DNA from 4 places in the Allobosea sp. CCNWLY174 genome. Region 1 is predicted to be linked to each of the others. Evidence: predicted binding sites of a transcription regulator. Region 1 holds the regulator's gene; each other region holds the start of a gene.

Region 1 (5,269 bases):
TTTCCGTGGACCTGTCGATCGACGAAACCCTGCCGGGCGTGCGCGTCCGCGCCGAGGTCAAGCTGACCGGCAAGACCGGAGTCGAGATGGAGGCGCTGACCGCCGTCAGCGTCGCCTGCCTCACTGTCTACGACATGGTGAAGGCGGTCGATCGCGCCATGCATATCGAAGGCGTCCGACTCGTGCATAAATCCGGCGGGAAGTCCGGAACCTACGAGATCGCAGGACCATAGGCATGAGCCTCACCCCCGTCCCGGTCGCGCTCAAGGCGCTGCTCGACAGCGTGCCCGGCCCGACGCCGGCGCAGACGCTGGCGCTGGCGCACTGCGCCGGCCGGGTGCTGGCTGAGGACGTCGCGGCGCTCAGGACCCAGCCGCCCTTCGCCAATTCGGCCATGGATGGCTACGCCGCCCGCGCCACCGATCTCACCCTGGGCAAAGAGCTCAAGGTCGTCGGCGAATCCGCCGCCGGCCGCGGCTTTTCCGGCCAGGTCGGGCCCGGCGAGACGGTACGCATCTTCACCGGCGCGCCGATCCCCGACGGTGCCGATGCGATCCTGATCCAGGAGCATGCCGAGGGCGTCGGCGGCCAGGTCATCCGCGTCGTCAAGCCAGCGGGCAAGGGCCAGTTCATCCGCCCGGCCGGGCTGGATTTTCAGACTGGCGAGATTCTGCTCAAGGCCGGTCGTCGCCTCGATAGCGCTGCGCTCGGTCTGGCCGCCGCTGCCGGCCACCCGACGCTTTCGGTCCGCCGCAAGCCGCTGGTCGCGATCCTCGCCACCGGCGACGAACTCGTCCTGCCGGGCGAGCCGGTCGGCCCCGACCAGATCGTCGCCTCGAACAGCTTCGCTCTCGCCGCGCTGATCGAGGAGGCCCGCGGCACGGCGCTCGATCTCGGCATCGCCCGCGACAACCACCCCAATCTGGCCGCCAAGATCGAGGCGGCGCGCGCCGCCGGCGCCGATGTCCTGATCACCCTCGGCGGTGCTTCCGTCGGCGAGCACGATCTCGTCCAGGCGGCCCTGAAGGCGCAGGGCATGGCGCTCGGTTTCTGGAAGATCGCAATGCGCCCGGGCAAGCCGATGATGATGGGCCGCCTCGGCCCGATGGTCGCGCTTGGCCTGCCCGGCAACCCGGTCTCCTCGATCGTCTGCGGCCATCTCTTTGCCATGCCGCTGGTCGAGGCGCTGCTCGGCATCGCCGATCCCGAGCGCGACCGCAGCGAGCCCGCCACTCTGGCCGTCGACCTGCCGGCCAATGACGAGCGCCAGGACTATCTGCGTGCCACCACCGAGATCATTGAGGGCGAGCGACGGGTCAGGCCCTTCGCCAAGCAGGATTCCTCGATGCTGGCGAACCTGTCGCGGGCCGAGGCGCTGGTGATCCGCCCGGCTTTCGCCGAGCCTGCCAAGGCCGGCGATCCCTGCCGCGTCATCCGGCTGCGCTAGAGCATTTTCGAGCGAAGTGGACACCGGTTCGCGTGAAGAAAATGCGATAAAGCGAAGACCTAAAGCAATTCCGCGGTTCGGAGAATTGCGGAGTTGCTTTAGTCAACTCTCCCGCTCTCAGGTTGTCATCCCGGACAAGCCGCGCAGCGGCGCCGATCCGGGATCCATTCCGGAACCTCTTTCGGGATCCCGGTCTCCATGCAGTCGCCCGGGACGGCATGTCTCAAATAGGATCAGTTCTCATCACAGCGCTCCCCTTGCGGAACACAAGGCGAACGCGTATGGTGTTCGTGCTTTGTTTCGATTCTAGCCCGAGAGGCGAGCGGCGCGACCATGCTGACACGCAAACAGTTTGAACTGCTTCGCTTCATCCAGGAGCGCCTGCGGGAATCCGGCGTGCCGCCCTCCTTCGACGAGATGAAGGATGCGCTCGATCTGCGTTCCAAATCCGGCATCCACCGGCTGATCATGGCGCTGGAGGAGCGCGGCTTCATTCGCCGGCTTCCGAACCGGGCACGTGCGCTCGAAGTCATCAAGATGCCGGACGGCATCGGCGGGCCGCAGGCACAGCGCGGCCGCTTCAGCCCCTCCGTTGTCCAGGGCGGCCTCGGTCAGACCCCGCCTTCCCCGACGCCGGCAGCCAATCTGACGAAGCCGCGACCATCGGCTGCGGAAGACAGCGGGCGCTCAACCGTCTCGATCCCGGTCATGGGCCGCATCGCCGCCGGCACGCCGATCTCGGCGATCCAGGACCGCAGCCACAGCGTCACGATGCCGGCCGACATGCTCGGCGGCGGCGAGCATTATGCCCTGGAAGTCCGCGGCGATTCGATGATCGAGGCCGGCATCCTCGACGGCGACACCGTCGTCATCCGCAAGCAGGACACCGCCAATACCGGCGACATCATCGTCGCCCTGATCGACGACGAGGAAGCGACGCTGAAGCGGTTGCGCAAGCGCGGCTCCTCGATCGCGCTCGAAGCCGCCAACCCGGCCTATGAGACGCGCGTGCTCGGGCCCGACCGGGTCAAGATCCAGGGCCGGCTCGTCAACCTGATGCGGCGCTACTGAATCGCCTCGGCATCCTGTGCCGGCTCCGCAGTTGCGGCTGCAGTTGCCGGAGCAGGCGCTGGTTCTGACGCCGGCTTCGGTTCCGGTCGCGCCCGGGTCCAGGGGCGCAGGCGCGTGACCTCGTCGGCCGTATAGGCGCGCCAGCCGCCGCGGGCCGCATGATACGCCGTCGCGCCGTCGCGCATGAGCGCGCTGCGGTCGATCAGGCGGGCTGCGCAAGGTGCTGTCCAGTAGAGCGACGTCACCACGAGATCGGCGCGCAGGCAGTCCTCGACCAAGGCGATCCGGTCGCGCGTATAGGCTACCGAGCGGCCATCCGGGAGGCGGATGACGCAGCCACGCGGATCGCAAGCGGCGCCATTGCGCAGCGCCGCATCGTCGGGCGCACGCGAATCGCCGTCGGCATGCAGCCATTGCGTGAGCACGAAGCGGCTCGGCTTGCCGGCCAGCACCATCTTGCCCTCCGGCCCCCGCACCAGCACACCCGAGCCGTCTCGCTCGATCAGGATGTCGGGCCGCGACGGGGCCGAGGCCAGCGCCAGCCCGCCGACCAAGGGCAGCGCGGCAAGGAAGCGCAGCGCCGTCGTCCACAAGGTCAGCCAGAGCAACGACAGCGAGAACAGGATCAGCGCGGTCGAGCCGAAAGCGGGCAGCACCACGGTGGAGCGGTCGATGCCGGCGACCCAATGGGCGAGCTGGAGTACATATCCGGAGGCCCAGCCCATCAGCGCCCAGGCCGGCCAGTCGAGTCCGAACGGATAGGCAAGCACGCCGAAGACCGCGGCGGGCATCACGATCAGCGAGACGAAGGGCAGCGCCAGCGCGTTGCCGAGCAGGCCGAACGGGTTGAAGGTCTGGAAATGGTAGACGCCATAGGGCGCCGTCGCCGCGGTCGCGACCATGGTGGTGGTCAGGATTCCCACGGCCGAGAGCCAGAGCGGGCGCAGCGGCCAGGGCCATGCGGCGGCGGCGGCATCGGGCGCCCGCTCCTGCCAGCGCTCGGCGAAGGCGATCAGCGCCGCGACCGCTCCGAACGACATCTGGAAGCTCGGCCCGAGCAGCGCCTCCGGCTCCCGCAGCAGCACGATGATCGCGGACAGAGCGAGGTTGCGCATGGAAAGCGCCGGCCGGTCGACCAGGATCGCCCCGAGCATGACCAGCGTCATGATCAGCGAGCGCTCGGTTGCGACATCGGCACCGGAGAAGATGCAATAGGCGGTGGCACCGAGCATGGCGACGAGCGCCGCGAGCTTCTTCACCGGCCAGTGCAGCGCCACCGTCTGCGACAGCGTGAGCAAGGCCCGCACCAGCCAGAAGATCGTGCCGGCAGCCAGCACCATGTGCAGGCCGGAGATCGAGACGATGTGGTAGATGCCGGCGGCGCGCAGGTCGTTGTTGGTCTGCTCGCTGATCAGCCCGCGCTTGCCGGTGACGAGGGCCGCCGCCATCGCTCCCGCCTGCCCGCCGCCACTGGTCGCGATGCGCTCGGTCAGCGCGTTACGGGCCTGGTCGATCGCGACCGCCAGGGCGAGCCGGCGCGGCATCGGCACGGGAGGCGGCGCGAGCGCGATCTTGCCGGCGATGTTGCCGACGGCGCCGACGCCCTGGAAGAACGCATCGCGGGCGAAGTCGTAACCGCCTGGGCGCGCCGGGCCTGGCGGCGGCAACAGGCGGGCGGTCGCGCTGATATGGTCGCCGGGCTTCAGCGTGGTCACCGGCGTGGTGACGCGCACCCGCCGAGGCCGCTGCCCGGGATCGACGCCCGGCAGGTCCGTGACCTGGATGACGATGCGCACGCCCTTCTCGCGCTGCTCCAGCGCCTCGACGAAGCCGGTGAGCTTGCCGACATGATTGCGGGCGAGCGCCGGCGCCGCGATGTTCGCCGTCCGCCAGGTCGCGGCCGTAAAGCCGGCAAAGGCCGCCGCGGTCGCGATGCAGATCGCCATGATGGCCCGCCGTTGCCGCATCAGCAGCGCGGCGAGCGCACACAGCACCAGCCCGGCCAGGGGCGCGGCCAGCCCTGGCTCGCGATCGGCCAGGAAATAGAGCAGCACGCCGGCCCCCATGCAGACCGGAAGCCAGTTGAACAGGCGGCGGCGCTCGATCTCGGCTTCGAACGCCTGGCGGAGGCGGCCGCCCCAATCGGGCAGGAAAGCAGATAATGGCTGGGAAAAATGGGCGCCGCGCCGCAAGCGCGCAGGCAGAGCCAGCACGCCCACCCTGCTACGGCGCTGTTCTGGCCCGTAGGAGAGCATCCATCCCCCGTCGCGGCCGCGCGATGATCGCGCCCCCTCCCCGCAGGAGGCTCTTAACGGCAGCCGGCAAGCCATGTTACAGCGGCGGCGCCGGATGTCAGCCCCGGCCGAGGCCCGTATCACGATCGCCCTCGCCTCACGCTTACCCGTTCCGCCGGAGCCTTCCTTCATGAGTGACACGGTCGTCACGCGCTTCGCGCCGTCGCCTACCGGATTCCTGCACATTGGCGGCGCCCGCACCGCGCTGTTCAACTGGCTCTATGCCCGCCGCCATGGCGGCAAGATGCTGCTGCGCATCGAGGACACCGACCGCGAACGTTCGACCGAGGGCGCAATCGCCGCGATCCTCGACGGCCTCGCCTGGCTCGGCCTCGATTGGGACGGGCAGACCGTCTATCAGTTCCAGCGCGCCGCCCGCCATCGCGAGGTCGCCGAACAGATGCTCGCCGCCGGCAAGGCCTATTACTGCTATGCGACGCCGCAGGAGCTCGATGCG
Region 2 (5,269 bases), 540 kb from region 1:
GCCAGCGGGATCGCGACCAGCATGCCGAAGATCAGGATGAGGATGGCGAGCCTGCCCGTCAGCCCGACGCCCTGGAGCAGGTTCGGGAAAGCCTCGGCCATGATCTGGAGGTCAAGCATCGGATCGCTCAGGCAAAGCCGCGATTGGAGCGGATACGGGCGCGGTGCAGGCCCCAGGACGCGGTGCTGGTGATGGCGAGATAGAGCAGCGCGGCGACGGCGTAGACGAAGAACGGTTCTCGCGTCGCGCCGGAAACGACGGCGGAGGCCCTGAGCAGTTCCTCCAGCCCGATCACCGAGATGAGCGAGGTCTGCTTGATCAGGATGATCGAAAGATTGCCGAAGCCCGGCAGCGCGATCCGCCAGGCCAGCGGCAGCACCACCTTGAAGAAGGTGACGCTCCGCGGCAGGCCGAGCGCATGCGCCGCCTCCGACTGTCCGCGCGGGACCTGCCTGATCGCGCTGCGGAATATGTCGCTGGCATAGGCCGCGAAGATGAAGGCCAGCGCCGCCACGCCGGCGGCGAAGCCGTTGATGTCGACATAGTGCCCGGTCAGCCGGGTGAGGGCGATCGTGCCGCCGAAATAGATGAGGTAGATGACGATCAGGTCGGGCACGCCCCTGACGATCGCGGTATAGGCTTCCGCGACATAGCGGAACGGCCTGCTGCCATAGGTCTTGAGCGCGCCGAGCGACAGGCCGAAGGCCGTTCCGAACAGCAGCGCCACCGCGGCGACCGACAATGTCACCCCCGCTCCGTAAAGCAGTTGCAGCCCATAGCCGGAGAGCCAGGCCAGCGTCATGGCAGCGCGGCTCCCGCATCCTCGGCGGCGCGGCTCGCGACCTTCTGGCGGATCAGCTCGCGGACAGGCCCGTCCCGCCAGGCCTGGAGCTTGCCGCCGGAGGTCCGCTCGTCCGCATAGACGATCCAGACATCGTCGGGCGAGCCCAGAATCTCGTCGACGCGGACGCGGTCCGGATACTGCTCGGCATATTCGAGATAGACCAGCGCCGAGTCGTACTTCCCCGCGAGCAGGTTCTGGAAGATGATCGGCAGCGAAGGATCCGAGACGCGCGTCTCCCAGCGGCCGATGTCGATATAGCTCTCGGTCGCCGGCGCCAGCAGGCCGATCGATTTCGGCTGCTCGACCTCCGAGCGAGTCAGCACCGCCAGCTCCTTGCTGCGGGAGATGAAGCTGTCGACCGCGAAGACCTTGTGGAAATGCGTGCCGAGCGTCGGCGGCGTGTCCGGGTGGACGGCGCATTGGACGACGAAATCATAGTCGCCCCGCATCAGCCCGCTTGTCGCCATGTCGAAATCGGGCACCAGCACGATCTCGCTGTCGGGAATCTCGTGGAACTTGATGTATTCCCTGGTCACGAGCTCATGGTTGGTGCCGCTCGGGCCGAGTGTCGCAAAGGTGATCATCGGGTCGGTCTCGTTCTTCCCAGCCGAAGGCAGGCCGGGCCCGCCTTCGGCACGGCGTGTCGATTCACATCAGCTTGAAGTCGAAATACTTCCTGGTGATGCTGTCATAGGTGCCGTTGGAGATCAGCGTATCGATGGCGGCATTGACCTCTTCGAGCAGCTTGGCGTCGTCCTTGCGCAGGGCGATGGCGTTGCCTTCGCCCAGCAGGCCGCCGCTGTATTCCGGGCCGACGAGCGCGAAGCTCGCCGCTTCCGGCCGCTTCAGGAAGCCGAGCATCGAGGTCACCTTGTTGGCGAGCAGCAGGTCGACGCGGCCGGCGATGAGGTCGAGCTCGACATCGGTGGTCTTGTCGTAGCGCACGATCTCCGATTTCGGATAGGTCGCGGTCAGATAGGCATCCTGGATGCTGCCGCGCTGGACACCGATCCGCTTGCCCTTGAGCGCGTCGGGGCTGGTGTCGGCGGGCGCATCCTTCTTCCCGACGAACTGGCTCGCCGTGTTCTTGTATTTCTTGGAGAAGGCGACCTGCTGCTTGCGCTTTTCGGTGACGCCCATGCTGGCGACGATCAGGTCGTATTTCCTGGCGTTGAGGCCGGGGATGATGCCGTCCCATTCCTGCGCCATGATCGTGCACTTGGCCTTCATCGCCTCGCACAGGGCGTTGGCGATATCGACGTCCCAACCCGTCAGCTTGCCGCCGGCGTCGACGAAGCTCCACGGCGCATAGGTTCCCTCGGTGGCGATCCGCAGGTCTTTTGCTTGTGATGCTCCGGCGAACACGCTCGAAAAAGCGGCGCAGACAAGAATAGTCGTGAATTTGTGCTTATTGATCATGATCCCCTCACGATGTTTATTATCGCTCGTTGCAGGGATTGTTCTGTCGCACCCGCGGCTTGTCAACGCGCTGGCAAATATTTTCATCTCATGAAAATGTGGTGGTCGCGGCAAGTGCGGATGGCCTGTCCGGATGGGCCATGCCGGCTCCAAACCGATCCGCGAAGGCTGGGAGGTTCTGCTTTGGTCGATCGCAAACGCGACGGCAAACCGCCGGACGGAAAGCGTGTCAGGCGTGGCGCGCTCTCGATGATGACGCGAGCCGGCCTAGCGGCGACCGGCGGGGGTCCATCAACCAACCAGGAGCCAGAAGGCGGGCAGGGTGGCCAGGCCCTGGCAGCGGCGGTCGGCCAGGAGATCAGGAGCCTGCGATTGAGTCTCAGCATGGCCGCCAACCAGCTGGCCGAGGCGGCCAGGCTGTCGAACGGCATGCTGTCCAAGATCGAGCGCGGTTCGGCCACGCCGTCCTTCACGACGCTGGTCTCGATCGCGGCAGCGCTCAAGGTGCCGGTCGCGCGGCTGTTCGCTTCCTATAACCAGCAGGCCGACTATTCGCTCGTGCGTGCAGGGCAGGGTATCGCCGTGCAGCGACGCGGCCAGCGCGCCGGCCTGAGCTACGAACTGCTCGGCCACCTGCTCTCGGGCGAGAAATACATCGAGCCCTATCTGGTGACGCTGACCAGCGAGGCGGCGGACCATCCGGGCTTCCAGCACACCGGGATCGAGTTCATGCACATGCTCGAAGGCGCGATGGTCTACCGCTATGCCGACGCGTCGATGGAACTGCGGCCCGGCGATACGCTCGTCTTCGATGCCAATTTCGTCCATGGCCACGAGCGGCTGCTGACGCCGACCGTCCGCTTCCTGTCGGTCGTGTTCAACCTGCGCACATAGATCATCATCGCGCCCGGCAGGACGCGATGATGGTGATCCATCTCATTGTCGTCGTGCGGCACTCAGGCCTGCGCCATCCGTCGAAATGCGGAGGGCGGGGTCGGCGAGATCCCCCGACGGCCTGCGAAACCTAGAGCATTTCCGACGAACACTGGTTCGCCGGAAATGCTCTATCCCTTTGTTTCCACGCAATTCCAGACGCAAAACCGCTGCGCACTTTTGCTGGAATTTCTCTAGAACGGGATGTCGTCGTCGAGATGGCTCGACGAGCGCGAACCGCCGCTGCTGCCACCGCCGCTTGCCATCGCCGGCTGGCGCGAACCGCCACCGACCGGGCTCGACCGGCCGAAGGAGCTGCCACCCGACGATCCCTCGTCGCCATAGCCACCGCTGCCGCCGCCGAACTCGTCGCCGCCCTGGCCGCGGCTGTCGAGGATGGTGAGCTCGCCACGGAAACGCTGCAGCACGATCTCGGTCGTGTACTTCTCGACGCCCTGCTGGTCCTGCCATTTGCGGGTCTGCAGCTGGCCCTCGATGTAGATCTTCGAGCCCTTCTTCAGATACTGCTCGGCGACCTTGGCGAGATTCTCGTTGAAGATCACCACGGAGTGCCACTCGGTGCGCTCCTTGCGCTCGCCCGACTGCTTGTCGCGCCAGGTTTCCGAGGTGGCGATCCGCAGATTGACCACCGGCTCGCCGCTGCCGAGGCGCCGCACCTCGGGGTCGCGCCCGAGATTGCCGACCAGAATGACCTTGTTGACGCTACCAGCCATGACAGGCTCCGTTTCCTGCGCACTTCATCACGAACCCGGCCGAATGACCGAATGCGGACCCTAGCGGTCCGTGCCGGCACTATCAATGATGTTCCTGTTTTGTTCAAGGGGCCTTTCGTGGCTTGTCCCCGTTAAAATTCGCGAATGTCGCGAAGGCGCAGAGCCCTGACGGGTGCCGGCGGGGACAGGTATTGCCGCTACGAGCGGCCTCCGCTGCGCCTCAATACCCGAACTGCTCGCGCAGGATGCGCTCGTCCAGGCTGTGGCCGGGGTCGTGCATCATGACAAGATCGAGCGAGCGGTCGATCGCGATCTGCACCGAGATGACGTTGTCGATCTGGGTATGGTCGGCGACGGCGCTGACCGGCCGCTTTTCGGCCTCCAGAACCGCGATCGTCACCCGGGCATGGTCGGGCAGCAATGCGCCACGCCAGCGCCTGGGCCGGAACGGCGAGAGCGGGGTCAGCGCCAGGAGCGGCGCGTCGAGCGGCAGGATCGGGCCATTGGCGGAGAGATTGTAGGCGGTCGAGCCGGCCGGGGTCGCGAGCAGGACGCCGTCGGCGACGAGCTCGGACAGGCGCACCTGCCCGTCGACGGAAATGCGCAGCTTGGCCGCCTGGTATGAGCGGCGGAACAGCGAGACCTCGTTGATCGCGCGCGCCTCGATGCGCTTGCCGTTGCAGTCGACCGCCGTCATCACCAGCGGATGGACGACGCTGCGATGCGCCGCCTCGAGCTTCTGGCGCAGCCCGCGCTCGCGGAACTCGTTCATCAGGAAGCCGACCGAGCCGCGATTCATGCCGTAGATCGGCTTGGCCGTGCCCATGAAGCGATGGAGCGTCTGCAGCATCAGGCCGTCGCCGCCGAGAGCGACGACGACCTCGGCCTCGGCCGGATCGGCATCGCCATAGCGCTCGACCAGCTTGGCGCGCGCGGCCTCGGCCTCGGGCGTCTCGCTGGCGACGAAGGAGATGGCGGTAAAGCGCTCGGTCATCGCTGGTATCCGGCAGGCATGGCTGCGACCGGTCTAGCATGGCCGCGGACAGGATCGCGAGCCGCCCGGCGAGCACGCCGCAAAAAGAAAGGCCGAGGCGCATGCCCCGGCCTTTCCCAGCGGAAGCGCGAGGGTCTCAGATCGCGCTGCTCCACTGCACCGGTACGAGCTCGAAGCCGTTGCCCGCCTTGGCGATATGGCCGGTGGCGGGGAAGGGGGCGTGGTAGAAGCAGACCTGCATCTTGTCGGCGACGGCCATGTCGAGCAGCTTGCGGCGGGTGGCGGCGGCCTGCGGCCCGTCCATGTCGAACACCGCCGACCAGTCGGGATTGCGCACGAACAGGG
Region 3 (5,269 bases), on a different contig from region 1:
CTGCGCCGCGAATTGCGCCGGGCGCTCGACAAGGAAGTCCGGCATGCCGCGCCGGAGGTGGAGGCAGCGGCCTGAACCGGCTAGACAGGCCGCGAACCGTTTCTGCCAGGGATCACGATCATGGACGTCACCGCGCTGCGCGCTCTGCAGGCTCCGCTCAAGGACAAGTATCGTGAGGCGCCCGATGCGGCGGTGATCACGCTGAAAGCAAAAGGCGAACTCGACGACCAGCACATCGCCTGCAAGGTCGAAACCGGCCGGGCGATTGCGCTTGCCGGCCTCCATCCTGCCACCGGCGGCTCCGGCGCCGAGCTCTGCTCCGGCGACATGCTGCTCGAGGCGCTGGTCGCCTGCGCCGGCGTCACGCTGAAGGCGGTCGCGACCGCGCTCGAGATCGAATTGAAGAAGGGCACGGTCCGGGCCGAGGGCGATCTCGACTTCCGCGGCACGCTCGGCGTCGCCAAGGACGCCGCGGTCGGCTTCAAGGCGATCCGCCTGTCCTTCGATGTCGAAACCGATGCGCCTCAGGACAAGCTCGACACGCTGCTCAAGCTGACCGAGCGCTACTGCGTCGTCTTCCAGACGCTCAATGTGAAGCCGGAGCTCTCGGCGAATCTCGCGCGGGCCTGATCAGGCCGGCAGCGGGCGCGGCGATCCATCCGCCTCCGTCGCTTCCGGTTCCTGCGAAATCGGCGCCGTCATCGGGTCAATGATCGCGAAGGGGCGCTCCGACATCTGTTCGGGCGCGGCGCGCTGGCGGATGCGCAGCGCCGCCAGGGCTGCGAGCAGCGCGCTGATCGCCGCCATGAAATAGAGTAGCCCGTTGATGTCGAGCCGCGCCATCACCTGGGCGCCAAGCAGCGGGCCGAGCGCCGAGCCGATGCCGCTGACCAGGATCAGCCGGCCGCTGACGGCGACGACGCGGTCCTGCGGCATGCGGTCGAGCGCATGGGCGACGCAGACAGGATAGAGCGTCGACATGAACCCCCCGAGCAGGGCGGCGACCGGCAGCACCGCGCCGAGATGGCGCGGAACCAGATCGAGCGCCACGGCAGCCACTGTGAAGCCGAGCGCCAGTCCCGCCAGCACGATGCGGCGGTCGCCGCGATCGGAGAGGCGGCCGACCGGGACCTGGAAGGCGAAGCCGCCGAGCACCGCGACCAGCATGAACAGCGCGATCGTCTCCTGCGGGATGGCATTGCGCGCCATCCAGGCCGGGAACAGCGCATAGAAGGCGCTGCTGATCATGCCGGCGATGACGCAACCGATCACTGAGATCGGCGCCTGCCGTGTCAGCTCGCCATAAGGCAGCGAGGCCTCCGCTGGCAGCGTCGGCGCCTCCGCGCGGGTCGTGCTGACCATCACCAGCGCCAGCGCGAACAGCGCGACGATGATGTTGAACGGGGTGGCGGTCTCGACCGGGAGCTTGCCGATCAGCAATTGGCCCGCCGCCAGCGCCAGGAAGGTGCCGACCATATAGATCGAGAAGATGCGGCCGCGCTGCTCGGGCGGAGCCTTGGCGTTGAGCCAGCTCTCGGTGGTGATGAACAGGCCGACGCAGCCCAGGCCGATCGCCATCCGGCCCGCGATCCAGCCCACCGGCGAAACGAAGAGCGGCATCGCCGACGTTCCGACCACGACCATGCCGGCGAAGGCGGCATAAGCCCGGATATGGCCGATGCGCTGGATCACCTGCCCGCACCAGACGGCGCCGATGGTGAAGCCGACGAAATAGGCGCTGAGCACGATGCCGGTGAGTGTTGGGCCGAAGCCCTCATTCGTCAGCCGCAACGACAGGAACGTGTTGAAGAAGCCGTTGGCGAGCTGAACGAGGCTCGTCGCGGCGATGAGCGTTCCGATCTGAACGAGCAAGGGTCACGGCCTCCGGCGCAGTCTGGGAAGGCCTGCAACTCAACGCCGGAATGTGATCTCGCCATGGCGACCGGGACGAATGGTGCCGCGCCGCGTCACTCCGCCGCCTTCAGCTTCACCGCCTTGGCGAAGGGCAGCTGCGGCTCGTTCGGGCTGGCGTCGTCGAATTCGAGCGCCCCAATCCGCTCGGCCCGGCCGGTGACCTTGCCGGCCGATGTCCTGATCTGGGCGACGTCGTCCTGCGCCTGGCGGAAATGGCTGTCGAGCTTGTCGACGCGTTCGCCGAGCCGGCGGACATCGTCGAGCAGCTTGCCGACTTCGGCCTGGATCACCTGCGCTTCCTCGCGCATGCGGGCATCGCGCACCAGCGACTGCATCAATTGGATCGCCAGCGCCAGCAGCGAGGGCGAGACGATCATCACCCGCGACCGGTGCGCCTTCTGGATGATGTCGTCGAAATGCTCGTGCAGGTCGGCGTAAATCGCCTCCGACGGCACGAAGAGCAGCGCCATGTCCTGCGTCTCGCCCGGCAGGAAATAGCGCTCGGCGATGTCCTTGACGTGCTGGCCGACATCGGCGCGCACCCGTGCCGACGCGTGCTTCTTCGCCTCCTCGCCGCGTGCCTCGCGCAGCATGGTGAAGCTCTCCAGCGGAAACTTGGCATCGATGACGAGGCCGCGCCCGTCGCCCGGCAGGGTGACCAGGCAGTCCGGGCGCTTGCCGGTCGAGAGCGTCGGCTGGAAGGAGAAGAAGGCGGCCGGCAGCCCGTCGCGGATGATCGCCTCCATCCGGCCCTGGCCATAGGCGCCGCGCGCCTGCTTGTTGGCGAGCACGTCCTTCAGCGTCACCACCTCGCCGGTGAGCTCGGTCAGGTTCTTCTGAGCGTTGTCGATGACGGCGAGGCGCTCCTGCAGCTTGCCGAGGCTCTCATTGGTCTGACGGACATTCTGCTCCAGCCCGGCGCCCACCTGCTGGCGCAGGCCGTCCATCCGTTCGGCCATGATCCGGGCAAGGTCGCCCTGCCGGGTCGAGAGGATCTCGGCCATGGTCTGCATGCGGCCGCTGAGTTCGGCCTGCTGCCGGTTCATCTCGGCGACCTTGTCGTCCATCTCACGGGCGCGCTCGGCCGCCATCGCCGCCTCGATCTCGCGCCGGCGCGCCGCGCGCCACGACGAGAGCAGCGCCAGGACAAGCAGGAGGAGCGTCAGACCGGCGAAGCCGAAGGCGGCTTCGGCCCAGCTCACGGGACGCTCCAGCAGGACGAAGGCGATCTGGTTCATGCCGCAAGCCTACACCATCCCGGCCGCAAATCTAGAACATAAGCGGAACAGTTTGACCGTTTCGTCACAAGCGCTTATGTCGCGGCAACTCCTGAAAACGTCCCAGAGCGCCCTATGGCCATCCGCCCCCTCGTCATCCTGCCCGACTCGATGCTGCGCAAGGTCTCCGCGCCGATCGACGACATCAAGCCGGAGATCCGCAAGCTGGCGGACGACATGCTGGAGACGATGTACGACGCGCCGGGAATCGGCCTTGCCGCGATCCAGATCGGCGAGCCGGTCCGGCTGGTCACCATCGACGTTTCGAAGAAGGCGGAAGAAGGCGAGGAACAGAAGCGCGAGCCGCTGGTCTTCATCAATCCCGAGGTGACCTGGCGCTCGGAGGAGCTGAGCTCCTATGAGGAAGGCTGTCTCTCGATTCCCGAATATTACGAGGAGGTCGAGCGGCCGGCGCGCGTCAAGGTCAGCTATCGCGATCTCGACGGCAAGGCGCAGGAGATCGAGGCTGACGGCCTGCTCGCCACCTGCCTGCAGCACGAGATCGACCATCTCAACGGCGTGCTCTTCATCGACTATCTGTCACGGCTGAAGCGCGACCGGGTCAACAAGCGCTTCGCCAAGGCGGCGAAACGGGAGAGCGCGGCCTGACCGGCCGGGGCGAAACATTATGAGCTTGCGCGTCATCTTCATGGGCACGCCGGATTTCGCCGTGCCCACCTTGACCGAGATCATCGGCCAGGGCCACGAGGTCGTCTCCGTCTATACCCGCGCCCCCGCGCCGGCCGGGCGCGGCATGGAACTGCGGCCCTCGCCGGTCCAGGTCACGGCTGAGCGCTTCGGCATCCCGGTGTTCTCGCCGATGACGCTGAAGACCGCCGAGGCGGCCGAGGTCATGGCCTCGCACGAGGCCGACGTCGCCGTCGTCGTCGCCTATGGCCTGATCCTGCCCAGGGCGATCCTGGAGGCGCCGGAACTCGGCTGCCTCAATCTGCACGCTTCGCTGCTGCCGCGCTGGCGCGGCGCCGCGCCGATCCAGCGCGCCATCATGGCGGGCGACGCCGAAACCGGCGTCTGCGTCATGAAGATGGAGGAGGGGCTGGATACCGGCCCGGTCGCCATGGTCGAGCGGCTTGCGATCGACGGCAACGCCACGGCCGGCGACATGCATGACCGGCTCGCCGGCCTCGGCGCCGACCTGATGGTCCGGGCGCTGGCCGCGCTCAGCCGCGGTGGCCTGCGCTTCACGTCGCAGGCGGAAGAGGGCGTGACCTATGCCAGCAAGATCGGCAATGACGAGGCAAGGCTGAGCTGGAACCGGCCGGCGCAGCAGGTTCACGACGTCGTGCGCGGCCTCTCGCCCTTCCCCGGCGCCTTCGTCGAGGTCGATCTCGGCAAGGGACCGGAGCGGTTGAAGCTCTTGCGCACCGCGCGCGCCGGCGGCGCGGCCGAGCCGGGCACGCTGCTCGACGACGAGGGCACCATCGCCTGCGCGGTCGGGGCGGTGAAGCTGCTCCAGGTCCAGCGCGCCGGAAAGGGGCCGATGAGCGCCCAGGAGTTCCTGCGCGGGGCGCGGCTCTCGGCGGGCGCGAAGCTCTAGTACCGGGAGGCATTGAAAATGGCTCCCGGTATTCCGTATGTGGATTTCGACAGCCGAAGGCTGCGTTTGAGAAATTCACATTGGATCAACGGCCTGACGCGTCAGCGTCACTGGCCGTTGGGATAAGTCTATGCCCCGTTACAAGCTCGTCATCGAATATGACGGCACGCCCTTCTCGGGCTGGCAGCGCCAGCTCAATGGGCCGTCCGTGCAACAGAGTGTCGAGGAGGCGATCGAAGCCTTCTGCGGTCATGCCGTGCGCCTGCATTGCGCCGGGCGCACCGATGCCGGCGTCCACGCCACCCATCAGGTTGCCCATGTCGATCTCGACAAGGAGTGGCGCACCGACGTCGTGCGTGACGCCAGCAATGCCAGGCTGAAGCGCCTGCCGGTGGCGGTGCTGAGCGCGCAGGCGGTGCCCGAAACCTTCGATGCCCGCATCTCGGCGACGCGGCGCTACTACATCTACCGCATCCTCGATCGGCGGGCGCAGCCGGCCCTCGATGCGAACCGGGTCTGG
Region 4 (5,269 bases), on a different contig from region 1:
TGTGGCGAGTGGCAAGTGTCGATCCGGCGGGCCTGTGCGGTCCTGGAGTTCGACACATCGAGCTACCACTACAAATCGTGCCGGCCGGACCAGGCCCGAAAGTCTCACCGAATCGGAAATTCGCTGCCGCGATGCGCCTTCGACACGTCTTCATATCCTAGCGCGCTTAGTCGATTCTCACAATGGATTCGCTCCGCGCAAGTCCGGTAATACTTTGAAATAACTACGCTTTTGGAGAGTTCGTGCGGGACTTTAGTTTTTTGAGCCTAGGGCTCTCAATGCGAGCCACCCCCCTCGTCATAGCCCGCTTAAGGACTGCGCGCGAAAACCACTGCTCAAACGGCAAAATCAAACAGAACCTACGCCGTTAGGCGCAGGCATTTTCTCAAAGATTGGGCTTTTGTAGGTGATTTTGTGAGTCGAATGCGGGGGGCATCAAAATTTATGAGCAAGATCAAAAATTTACATGAAAATATGGCGGACAGGGCGGGATTCGAACCCGCGATACGGTTTCCCGTATACACACTTTCCAGGCGTGCGCCTTCAACCACTCGGCCACCTGTCCGGCGCGCTGCTTATGGCGTCCACGCGCGCGACTTTCAAGGCCTAAAGCCGCAGGCCGCACAGGGTTGCGTGCAATTGTCCTTTGCCGTTGCATGATCGCGGGCGAGGAGACACATGCAGATGCGCCGGTGCGGCCGATCGAGGCTCTCGCGGCGCCGGCTGTGGCGGGAATGGGGGAAGGCTTGCGGGTTCTCGTCAGGATGCTGGGCTACCTTCTCGTCGCCGGCGGCTTCGTCGCGCTGCTCACCGATGGCGCGCGCTCGATCGCCAATTCGGCCCTGCGCTTCACGCCGCTCGGCGAGACCGCGCTGACGTTTCTCGGCGAGCGCTTCCGTCAGCTGCAGCCCGCGGTCGAGCGCAATCTCCATCCCATGCTCTGGGACCCGGTGCTGGTCCATCTGCTGCAGGTGCCGACCGCAGCGGCCGGATTGCTGCTCGGCTTCCTCCTGCTCTGGCTCGGTGCGGCGCCCAAATCCGTGATCGGCATCGTCACGCGACGGTGAGCATCCTGATGAGCCGTGTCGCCGTGGGCCCGTCCTCGTGCGGCAGTCGATCGTTCGCATCGAACGTGCGATGGGGCTTGTAAGTTCCCCATATGTTCTTGCAACCCTGGCGCGCTTCCGCTAGCGTCACTGCGCGGAGCTGGGGTGGGCTTGGAATGGTGACGCGGGTCGCGACGGTAGCGTTCGAAGGCATCGAGGCGCGCGCCGTCGATGTGCAGGTCCAGGTCACGCCGGGTGGCGTCGCCTTCATCCTCGTGGGCCTGCCGGACAAGGCGGTCGGCGAGAGCAAGGAGCGCGTCCGTGCCGCGCTGATCGCGTCGGGGCTGGCGCTGCCGGCCAAGCGCATCACGGTCAACCTCGCCCCGGCCGACCTGCCGAAGGAAGGCAGCCATTACGATCTGCCGATCGCGCTGGGGGTCATGGCGGCGATCGGCGCGATCCCGGCTGACGCGCTCGCCGGCTACACCGTACTTGGCGAACTCGCCCTCGACGGCTCGATCACCCCGGTTGCCGGGGTGCTGCCGGCCGCGATCGCAGCCTATGGCCGAGGGCAGGGGCTGATCTGCCCCGCCGCCAGCGGGCCGGAAGCGGCCTGGGCGGCCCGCGATCTGGATATCCTCGCGCCGCGTTCGCTGATCCAGCTCGCCAACCATTTCAAGGGCACGCAGGTGATGGCGCGGCCGCAGCCCGCCGTCGCCCGCCAGGGCGGGCCGCTGCCCGACCTGCGCGACATCAAAGGCCAGGAGAGCGCCAAGCGCGTCCTCGAGATCGCAGCCGCCGGCGGCCACAATCTCCTGATGAACGGGCCGCCCGGCGCCGGCAAGTCGATGCTGGCGAGCCGCCTGCCCTCGATCCTGCCGCCGCTCGATCCGCGCGAGTTGCTGGAGGTCTCGATGGTGCTTTCGGTCGCCGGCCATCTCGCCGATGGCGAGTTGACGGACCGGCGCCCCTTCCGCGCCCCGCATCATTCGGCCTCGATGGCCGCGCTCGTCGGTGGAGGCCAGCAGGCCCGGCCCGGCGAAATCTCGCTCGCCCATCACGGCGTGCTCTTCCTCGACGAATTACCGGAGTTCCAGGCGCACGCGCTCGATGCGCTGCGCCAGCCGATGGAGACCGGCGAGGTGCTGATCTCGCGTGCCAACCACCGCACCGTATACCCCGCGAATTTCCAGCTGATCGCCGCGATGAATCCCTGCCGCTGCGGCAAGGCGACCGAGCCCGGCTATGCCTGCCACACCCGGCCCAATGAGCGATGCATGGCGAGTTATCAGGCGAAGATTTCTGGCCCGATGCTCGACCGGATCGACATCACCATCGAGGTGCCGGCGCTGACGGCGGCCGACCTCATCCTGCCGGCTGCGTCCGAAGGTTCGGCCGAGGTCGCGGGCCGCGTGTCGGCCGCCCGGGCCCGCCAGTCGGTTCGCTACGCTGCGCTGGGGCTGGCGGGCGGTACGACCAATGCCCGCTGTCCGGCCGCGCTGCTGGACGAGGTGGCACGACCGGATGCGGCCGGGCTCGCGCTGCTGCGCAGCGCCGCCGATGCGATGCGGCTTACGGCGCGCGGCTACCACCGCGTGCTCAGGGTCGCGCGGACGCTCGCCGATCTCGACGGGGATAGCGGGGTCGGGCGCATCCATCTCGCCGAGGCGCTGTCCTATCGCTCGCGCATCGACCAGGCGGCACAGGCCGCCTGATCAGGGATTGCCGCCTGATGAAAGGTTAATGAAGCCGTTCAAACCAACCGGGCATCCTCGCGGATAGGGCGAACCCTTTCTCAAGAGGGGCCGTGATAGATGGTCGGGCATGATCGAGCTGCCGTCTCTCCTCATTCTGTTGACCGGCGCCGCCATTGCCTTGGCGATCGCCTGTGCCATCGTGGCGATCAGGCTGCTGCGGGAGCGCCGCCAGGTGACCCGGCAGGCGAGGGCGCTGACGGCCGATGTCGAGAAGCTGAGCGACCGGCTCTGGGTGCTTGCCGACAGCGAGGAACGCTATCGCAGCCTGATCGAGGCACAAGGCGATCTGATCGTGCGCCGCAGCGAGGGCCGGATCATCTACGCCAACGCCGCCTATGCGGCGCTGATCGGCAAGAGCGAAACCGAGGCCGTCGGCAGCGTCGAACAGCCGCGCGTGCGCAGCGCTCGGCCGGCGCAGATGCTGCCGGGCGGAGCCCGCGTCGTCGACGAATGCATCGAGACGCAAGAAGGCGAACGCTGGCTCTCCTGGGTCGAGACGGTCGTCCCGGTCGCAGCCGGCCAGACCGTGCTGCAGCGGGTCGGCCGCGAGATCAGCGGGCGCATCGCAGCTGAAACGGCGCTTGAGGAAGCGCGCAGCCGGGCCGAGGAGGCGAGCGCCGCCAAGTCGCGCTTCCTGGCGACCGTGAGCCATGAATTCCGCACTCCGCTCAACGGCATCCTCGGGATGGCCGACCTGCTCGGCGACACCAGGCTCGACCCGGAACAGGCGACCTATGTCAAGGCGCTCAGAAGCTCGGGCGAGGCGCTGCTCGGGCTCGTCGACGACATCCTCGACTTCGCCAAGGTCGAGGCCGGAAAGCTCGAACTTGCCGATGCGCCGTTCGATCCAGCCGCGCTGATCGAGGACGTCACCGAGCTGATGGCGCCGCGCGCCCAGGCCAAGGGCATCGAGATCTCCACTTTGCTCGGGCCCGCCCTGTCGGGACAACTCGTCGGCGACGCGGAGCGCCTGCGCCAGATTCTGCTCAATCTCGTCGGCAATGCCGTGAAGTTCACGCAAGCGGGCGGCGTCGGCATCGAGGCGGATGCCGTCGCCGGTCAGTTCGTCGTCGCCATCGCCGATACGGGGCCGGGGATTCCGGCCGAGCGCCTCGCCACGATCTTCGAGGAGTTCGAGCAGGGCGGCATGACCGGCCATCGCGACCAGGCCGGTACCGGTCTCGGCCTCGCCATCGCCCGCCGGCTCGCCCGCGCCATGGGCGGTGAGATCGAAGCCGGGAATCGCGCGGAGGGCGGCGCATTGTTCCGGCTGGTTCTGCCGTTACGAGCCGGCACAGCCCAAATCGCGTCTCCGGCCTCCCCGAACTGGCAGGGTCGGCGCATCCTGGTCGCATCCTCGGCGCCGTTCAGCGCGGCCCATATCGCCGCCTGCCTCGAACGGACGGGCGCGCAGGTTCTGCGGGCCGGCGATCATGCTCGGGCCCTCGCGGCGCTTGCCGGCGATTCGGCCCTGTCCGCGGTGCTGATCGATCGCAATCTTCCGGGCGGCGAGGTCGAGGCGGTGGCGGCCGCGGCGCGACGCGCCGGCGTAGCCGATATCGTGATCATCTTGGCGCCGGCCGAGCGCCGCAGCTTCGGCTCCCCCTATGCCGCCGGCTTCAGCGGCTTCCTCGTCAAGCCGGTTCGGGCGCGCTCGCTGCAGGCGCGGCTCGACCCGGTCGAGCGGCTGCAGCACGCAGTCGCGACGGCGCCGGCCGGCGACGCGTCGGCGGAGCAGCCTGTCGCCGGCTTGCGGGTCCTCGTCGCCGAGGACAACGAGATCAACGCGCTTCTGTTGACTCGCACGTTGGAGCGGCTCGGCTGCATTGCGGTCTGGGCGCGTGATGGCGGCGAGGCTGTCCGCCTGGCCGAAGAGGCCCGCGCCGGCCGGTCGCCAGGGTTCGATCTCGCCTTGCTCGATGTCCGCATGCCGGTGCTGGACGGGCTCGCCGTCGCCCGGAACATCCGTGCGGCCGAGAAGGCGCAGGGCCTCGCCCGGCTGCCGATCGTCGCCGTCAGCGCCAACACGGCGGAGGATGACAGGCGTGAGGCGCTCGCCGCCGGCATGGATGATTGTCTGGCTAAGCCCCTGTCACGCGATCAGCTGCGTGGCTGGATCGAGCGGCTTTCGCAGCTGCGAACGGGCGAGATGCTGTCGGCCTGAGCCTCGGTTTGCTCTCCGGGCGGTTGGCTTCGTCATCACAGTGACGTAGTTTTGTCGCGATCCCGTAAGACGGTCGGCGCAGAGCTGTCATGCGCCGATCCGAGATCGCAGGGGCCAGACCGTCTATGACGCACGACGTTTTTCAGGGTGCCCGTCAGCCGGCAAAGCAGAAGCTGGCCGGCCAGGCCCTGTTGCAGCGTTTCTCCCCCTCGAGCCTGCTGGCTGCCGGCAAGCAGCTCGGCGGCTTCGCCTTCCCCGGCGCTGACGCTCTGTCCGGCACGCTCGGCCGCTCCGGCGCGCTC

What was found. The regulator LexA, encoded in region 1, represses DNA repair genes until DNA is damaged. The targets are predictions, from matches to a motif close to TGTTCNNNNTGTGTTCNG.
Region 2: a site for LexA is predicted at 4,020-4,037, ahead of ssb (single-stranded DNA-binding protein). Genes of this name have one in related genera too.
Region 3: a site for LexA is predicted at 3,185-3,202, ahead of V7S63_RS21155 (DNA recombination protein RmuC). Genes of this name have one in related genera too.
Region 4: a site for LexA is predicted at 1,150-1,167, ahead of V7S63_RS20805 (YifB family Mg chelatase-like AAA ATPase). Genes of this name have one in related genera too.

The regions. Positions count from the first base shown of each region.
Region 1 covers NZ_JBBBBQ010000001.1:248,820-254,088, reverse strand. The annotation lists gene moaC (cyclic pyranopterin monophosphate synthase MoaC) at 1-233, shown strand, start outside; gene V7S63_RS01220 (molybdopterin molybdotransferase MoeA) at 236-1,447, shown strand; gene lexA (transcriptional repressor LexA) at 1,781-2,518, shown strand; gene V7S63_RS01210 (ComEC/Rec2 family competence protein) at 2,512-4,731, opposite strand; gene gltX (glutamate--tRNA ligase) at 4,847-5,269, shown strand, end outside.
Region 2 covers NZ_JBBBBQ010000001.1:790,285-795,553, reverse strand. The annotation lists gene V7S63_RS03845 (ABC transporter permease) at 1-119, opposite strand, end outside; gene V7S63_RS03840 (ABC transporter permease) at 128-802, opposite strand; gene V7S63_RS03835 (hypothetical protein) at 799-1,428, opposite strand; gene V7S63_RS03830 (transporter substrate-binding domain-containing protein) at 1,493-2,263, opposite strand; gene V7S63_RS03825 (helix-turn-helix domain-containing protein) at 2,447-3,157, shown strand; gene ssb (single-stranded DNA-binding protein) at 3,391-3,930, opposite strand; gene V7S63_RS03815 (NAD kinase) at 4,151-4,924, opposite strand; gene V7S63_RS03810 (MBL fold metallo-hydrolase) at 5,061-5,269, opposite strand, start outside.
Region 3 covers NZ_JBBBBQ010000008.1:70,944-76,212, forward strand. The annotation lists gene V7S63_RS21140 (ATP-binding cassette domain-containing protein) at 1-75, shown strand, start outside; gene V7S63_RS21145 (OsmC family protein) at 121-630, shown strand; gene V7S63_RS21150 (MFS transporter) at 631-1,872, opposite strand; gene V7S63_RS21155 (DNA recombination protein RmuC) at 1,968-3,152, opposite strand; gene def (peptide deformylase) at 3,267-3,800, shown strand; gene fmt (methionyl-tRNA formyltransferase) at 3,820-4,749, shown strand; gene truA (tRNA pseudouridine(38-40) synthase TruA) at 4,880-5,269, shown strand, end outside.
Region 4 covers NZ_JBBBBQ010000008.1:809-6,077, forward strand. The annotation lists partial or broken gene V7S63_RS20790 (transposase) at 1-114, shown strand, start outside; tRNA gene V7S63_RS20795 (tRNA-Ser) at 476-565, opposite strand; gene V7S63_RS20800 (hypothetical protein) at 765-1,067, shown strand; gene V7S63_RS20805 (YifB family Mg chelatase-like AAA ATPase) at 1,223-2,761, shown strand; gene V7S63_RS20810 (response regulator) at 2,871-4,967, shown strand; gene olsB (l-ornithine N(alpha)-acyltransferase) at 5,093-5,269, shown strand, end outside.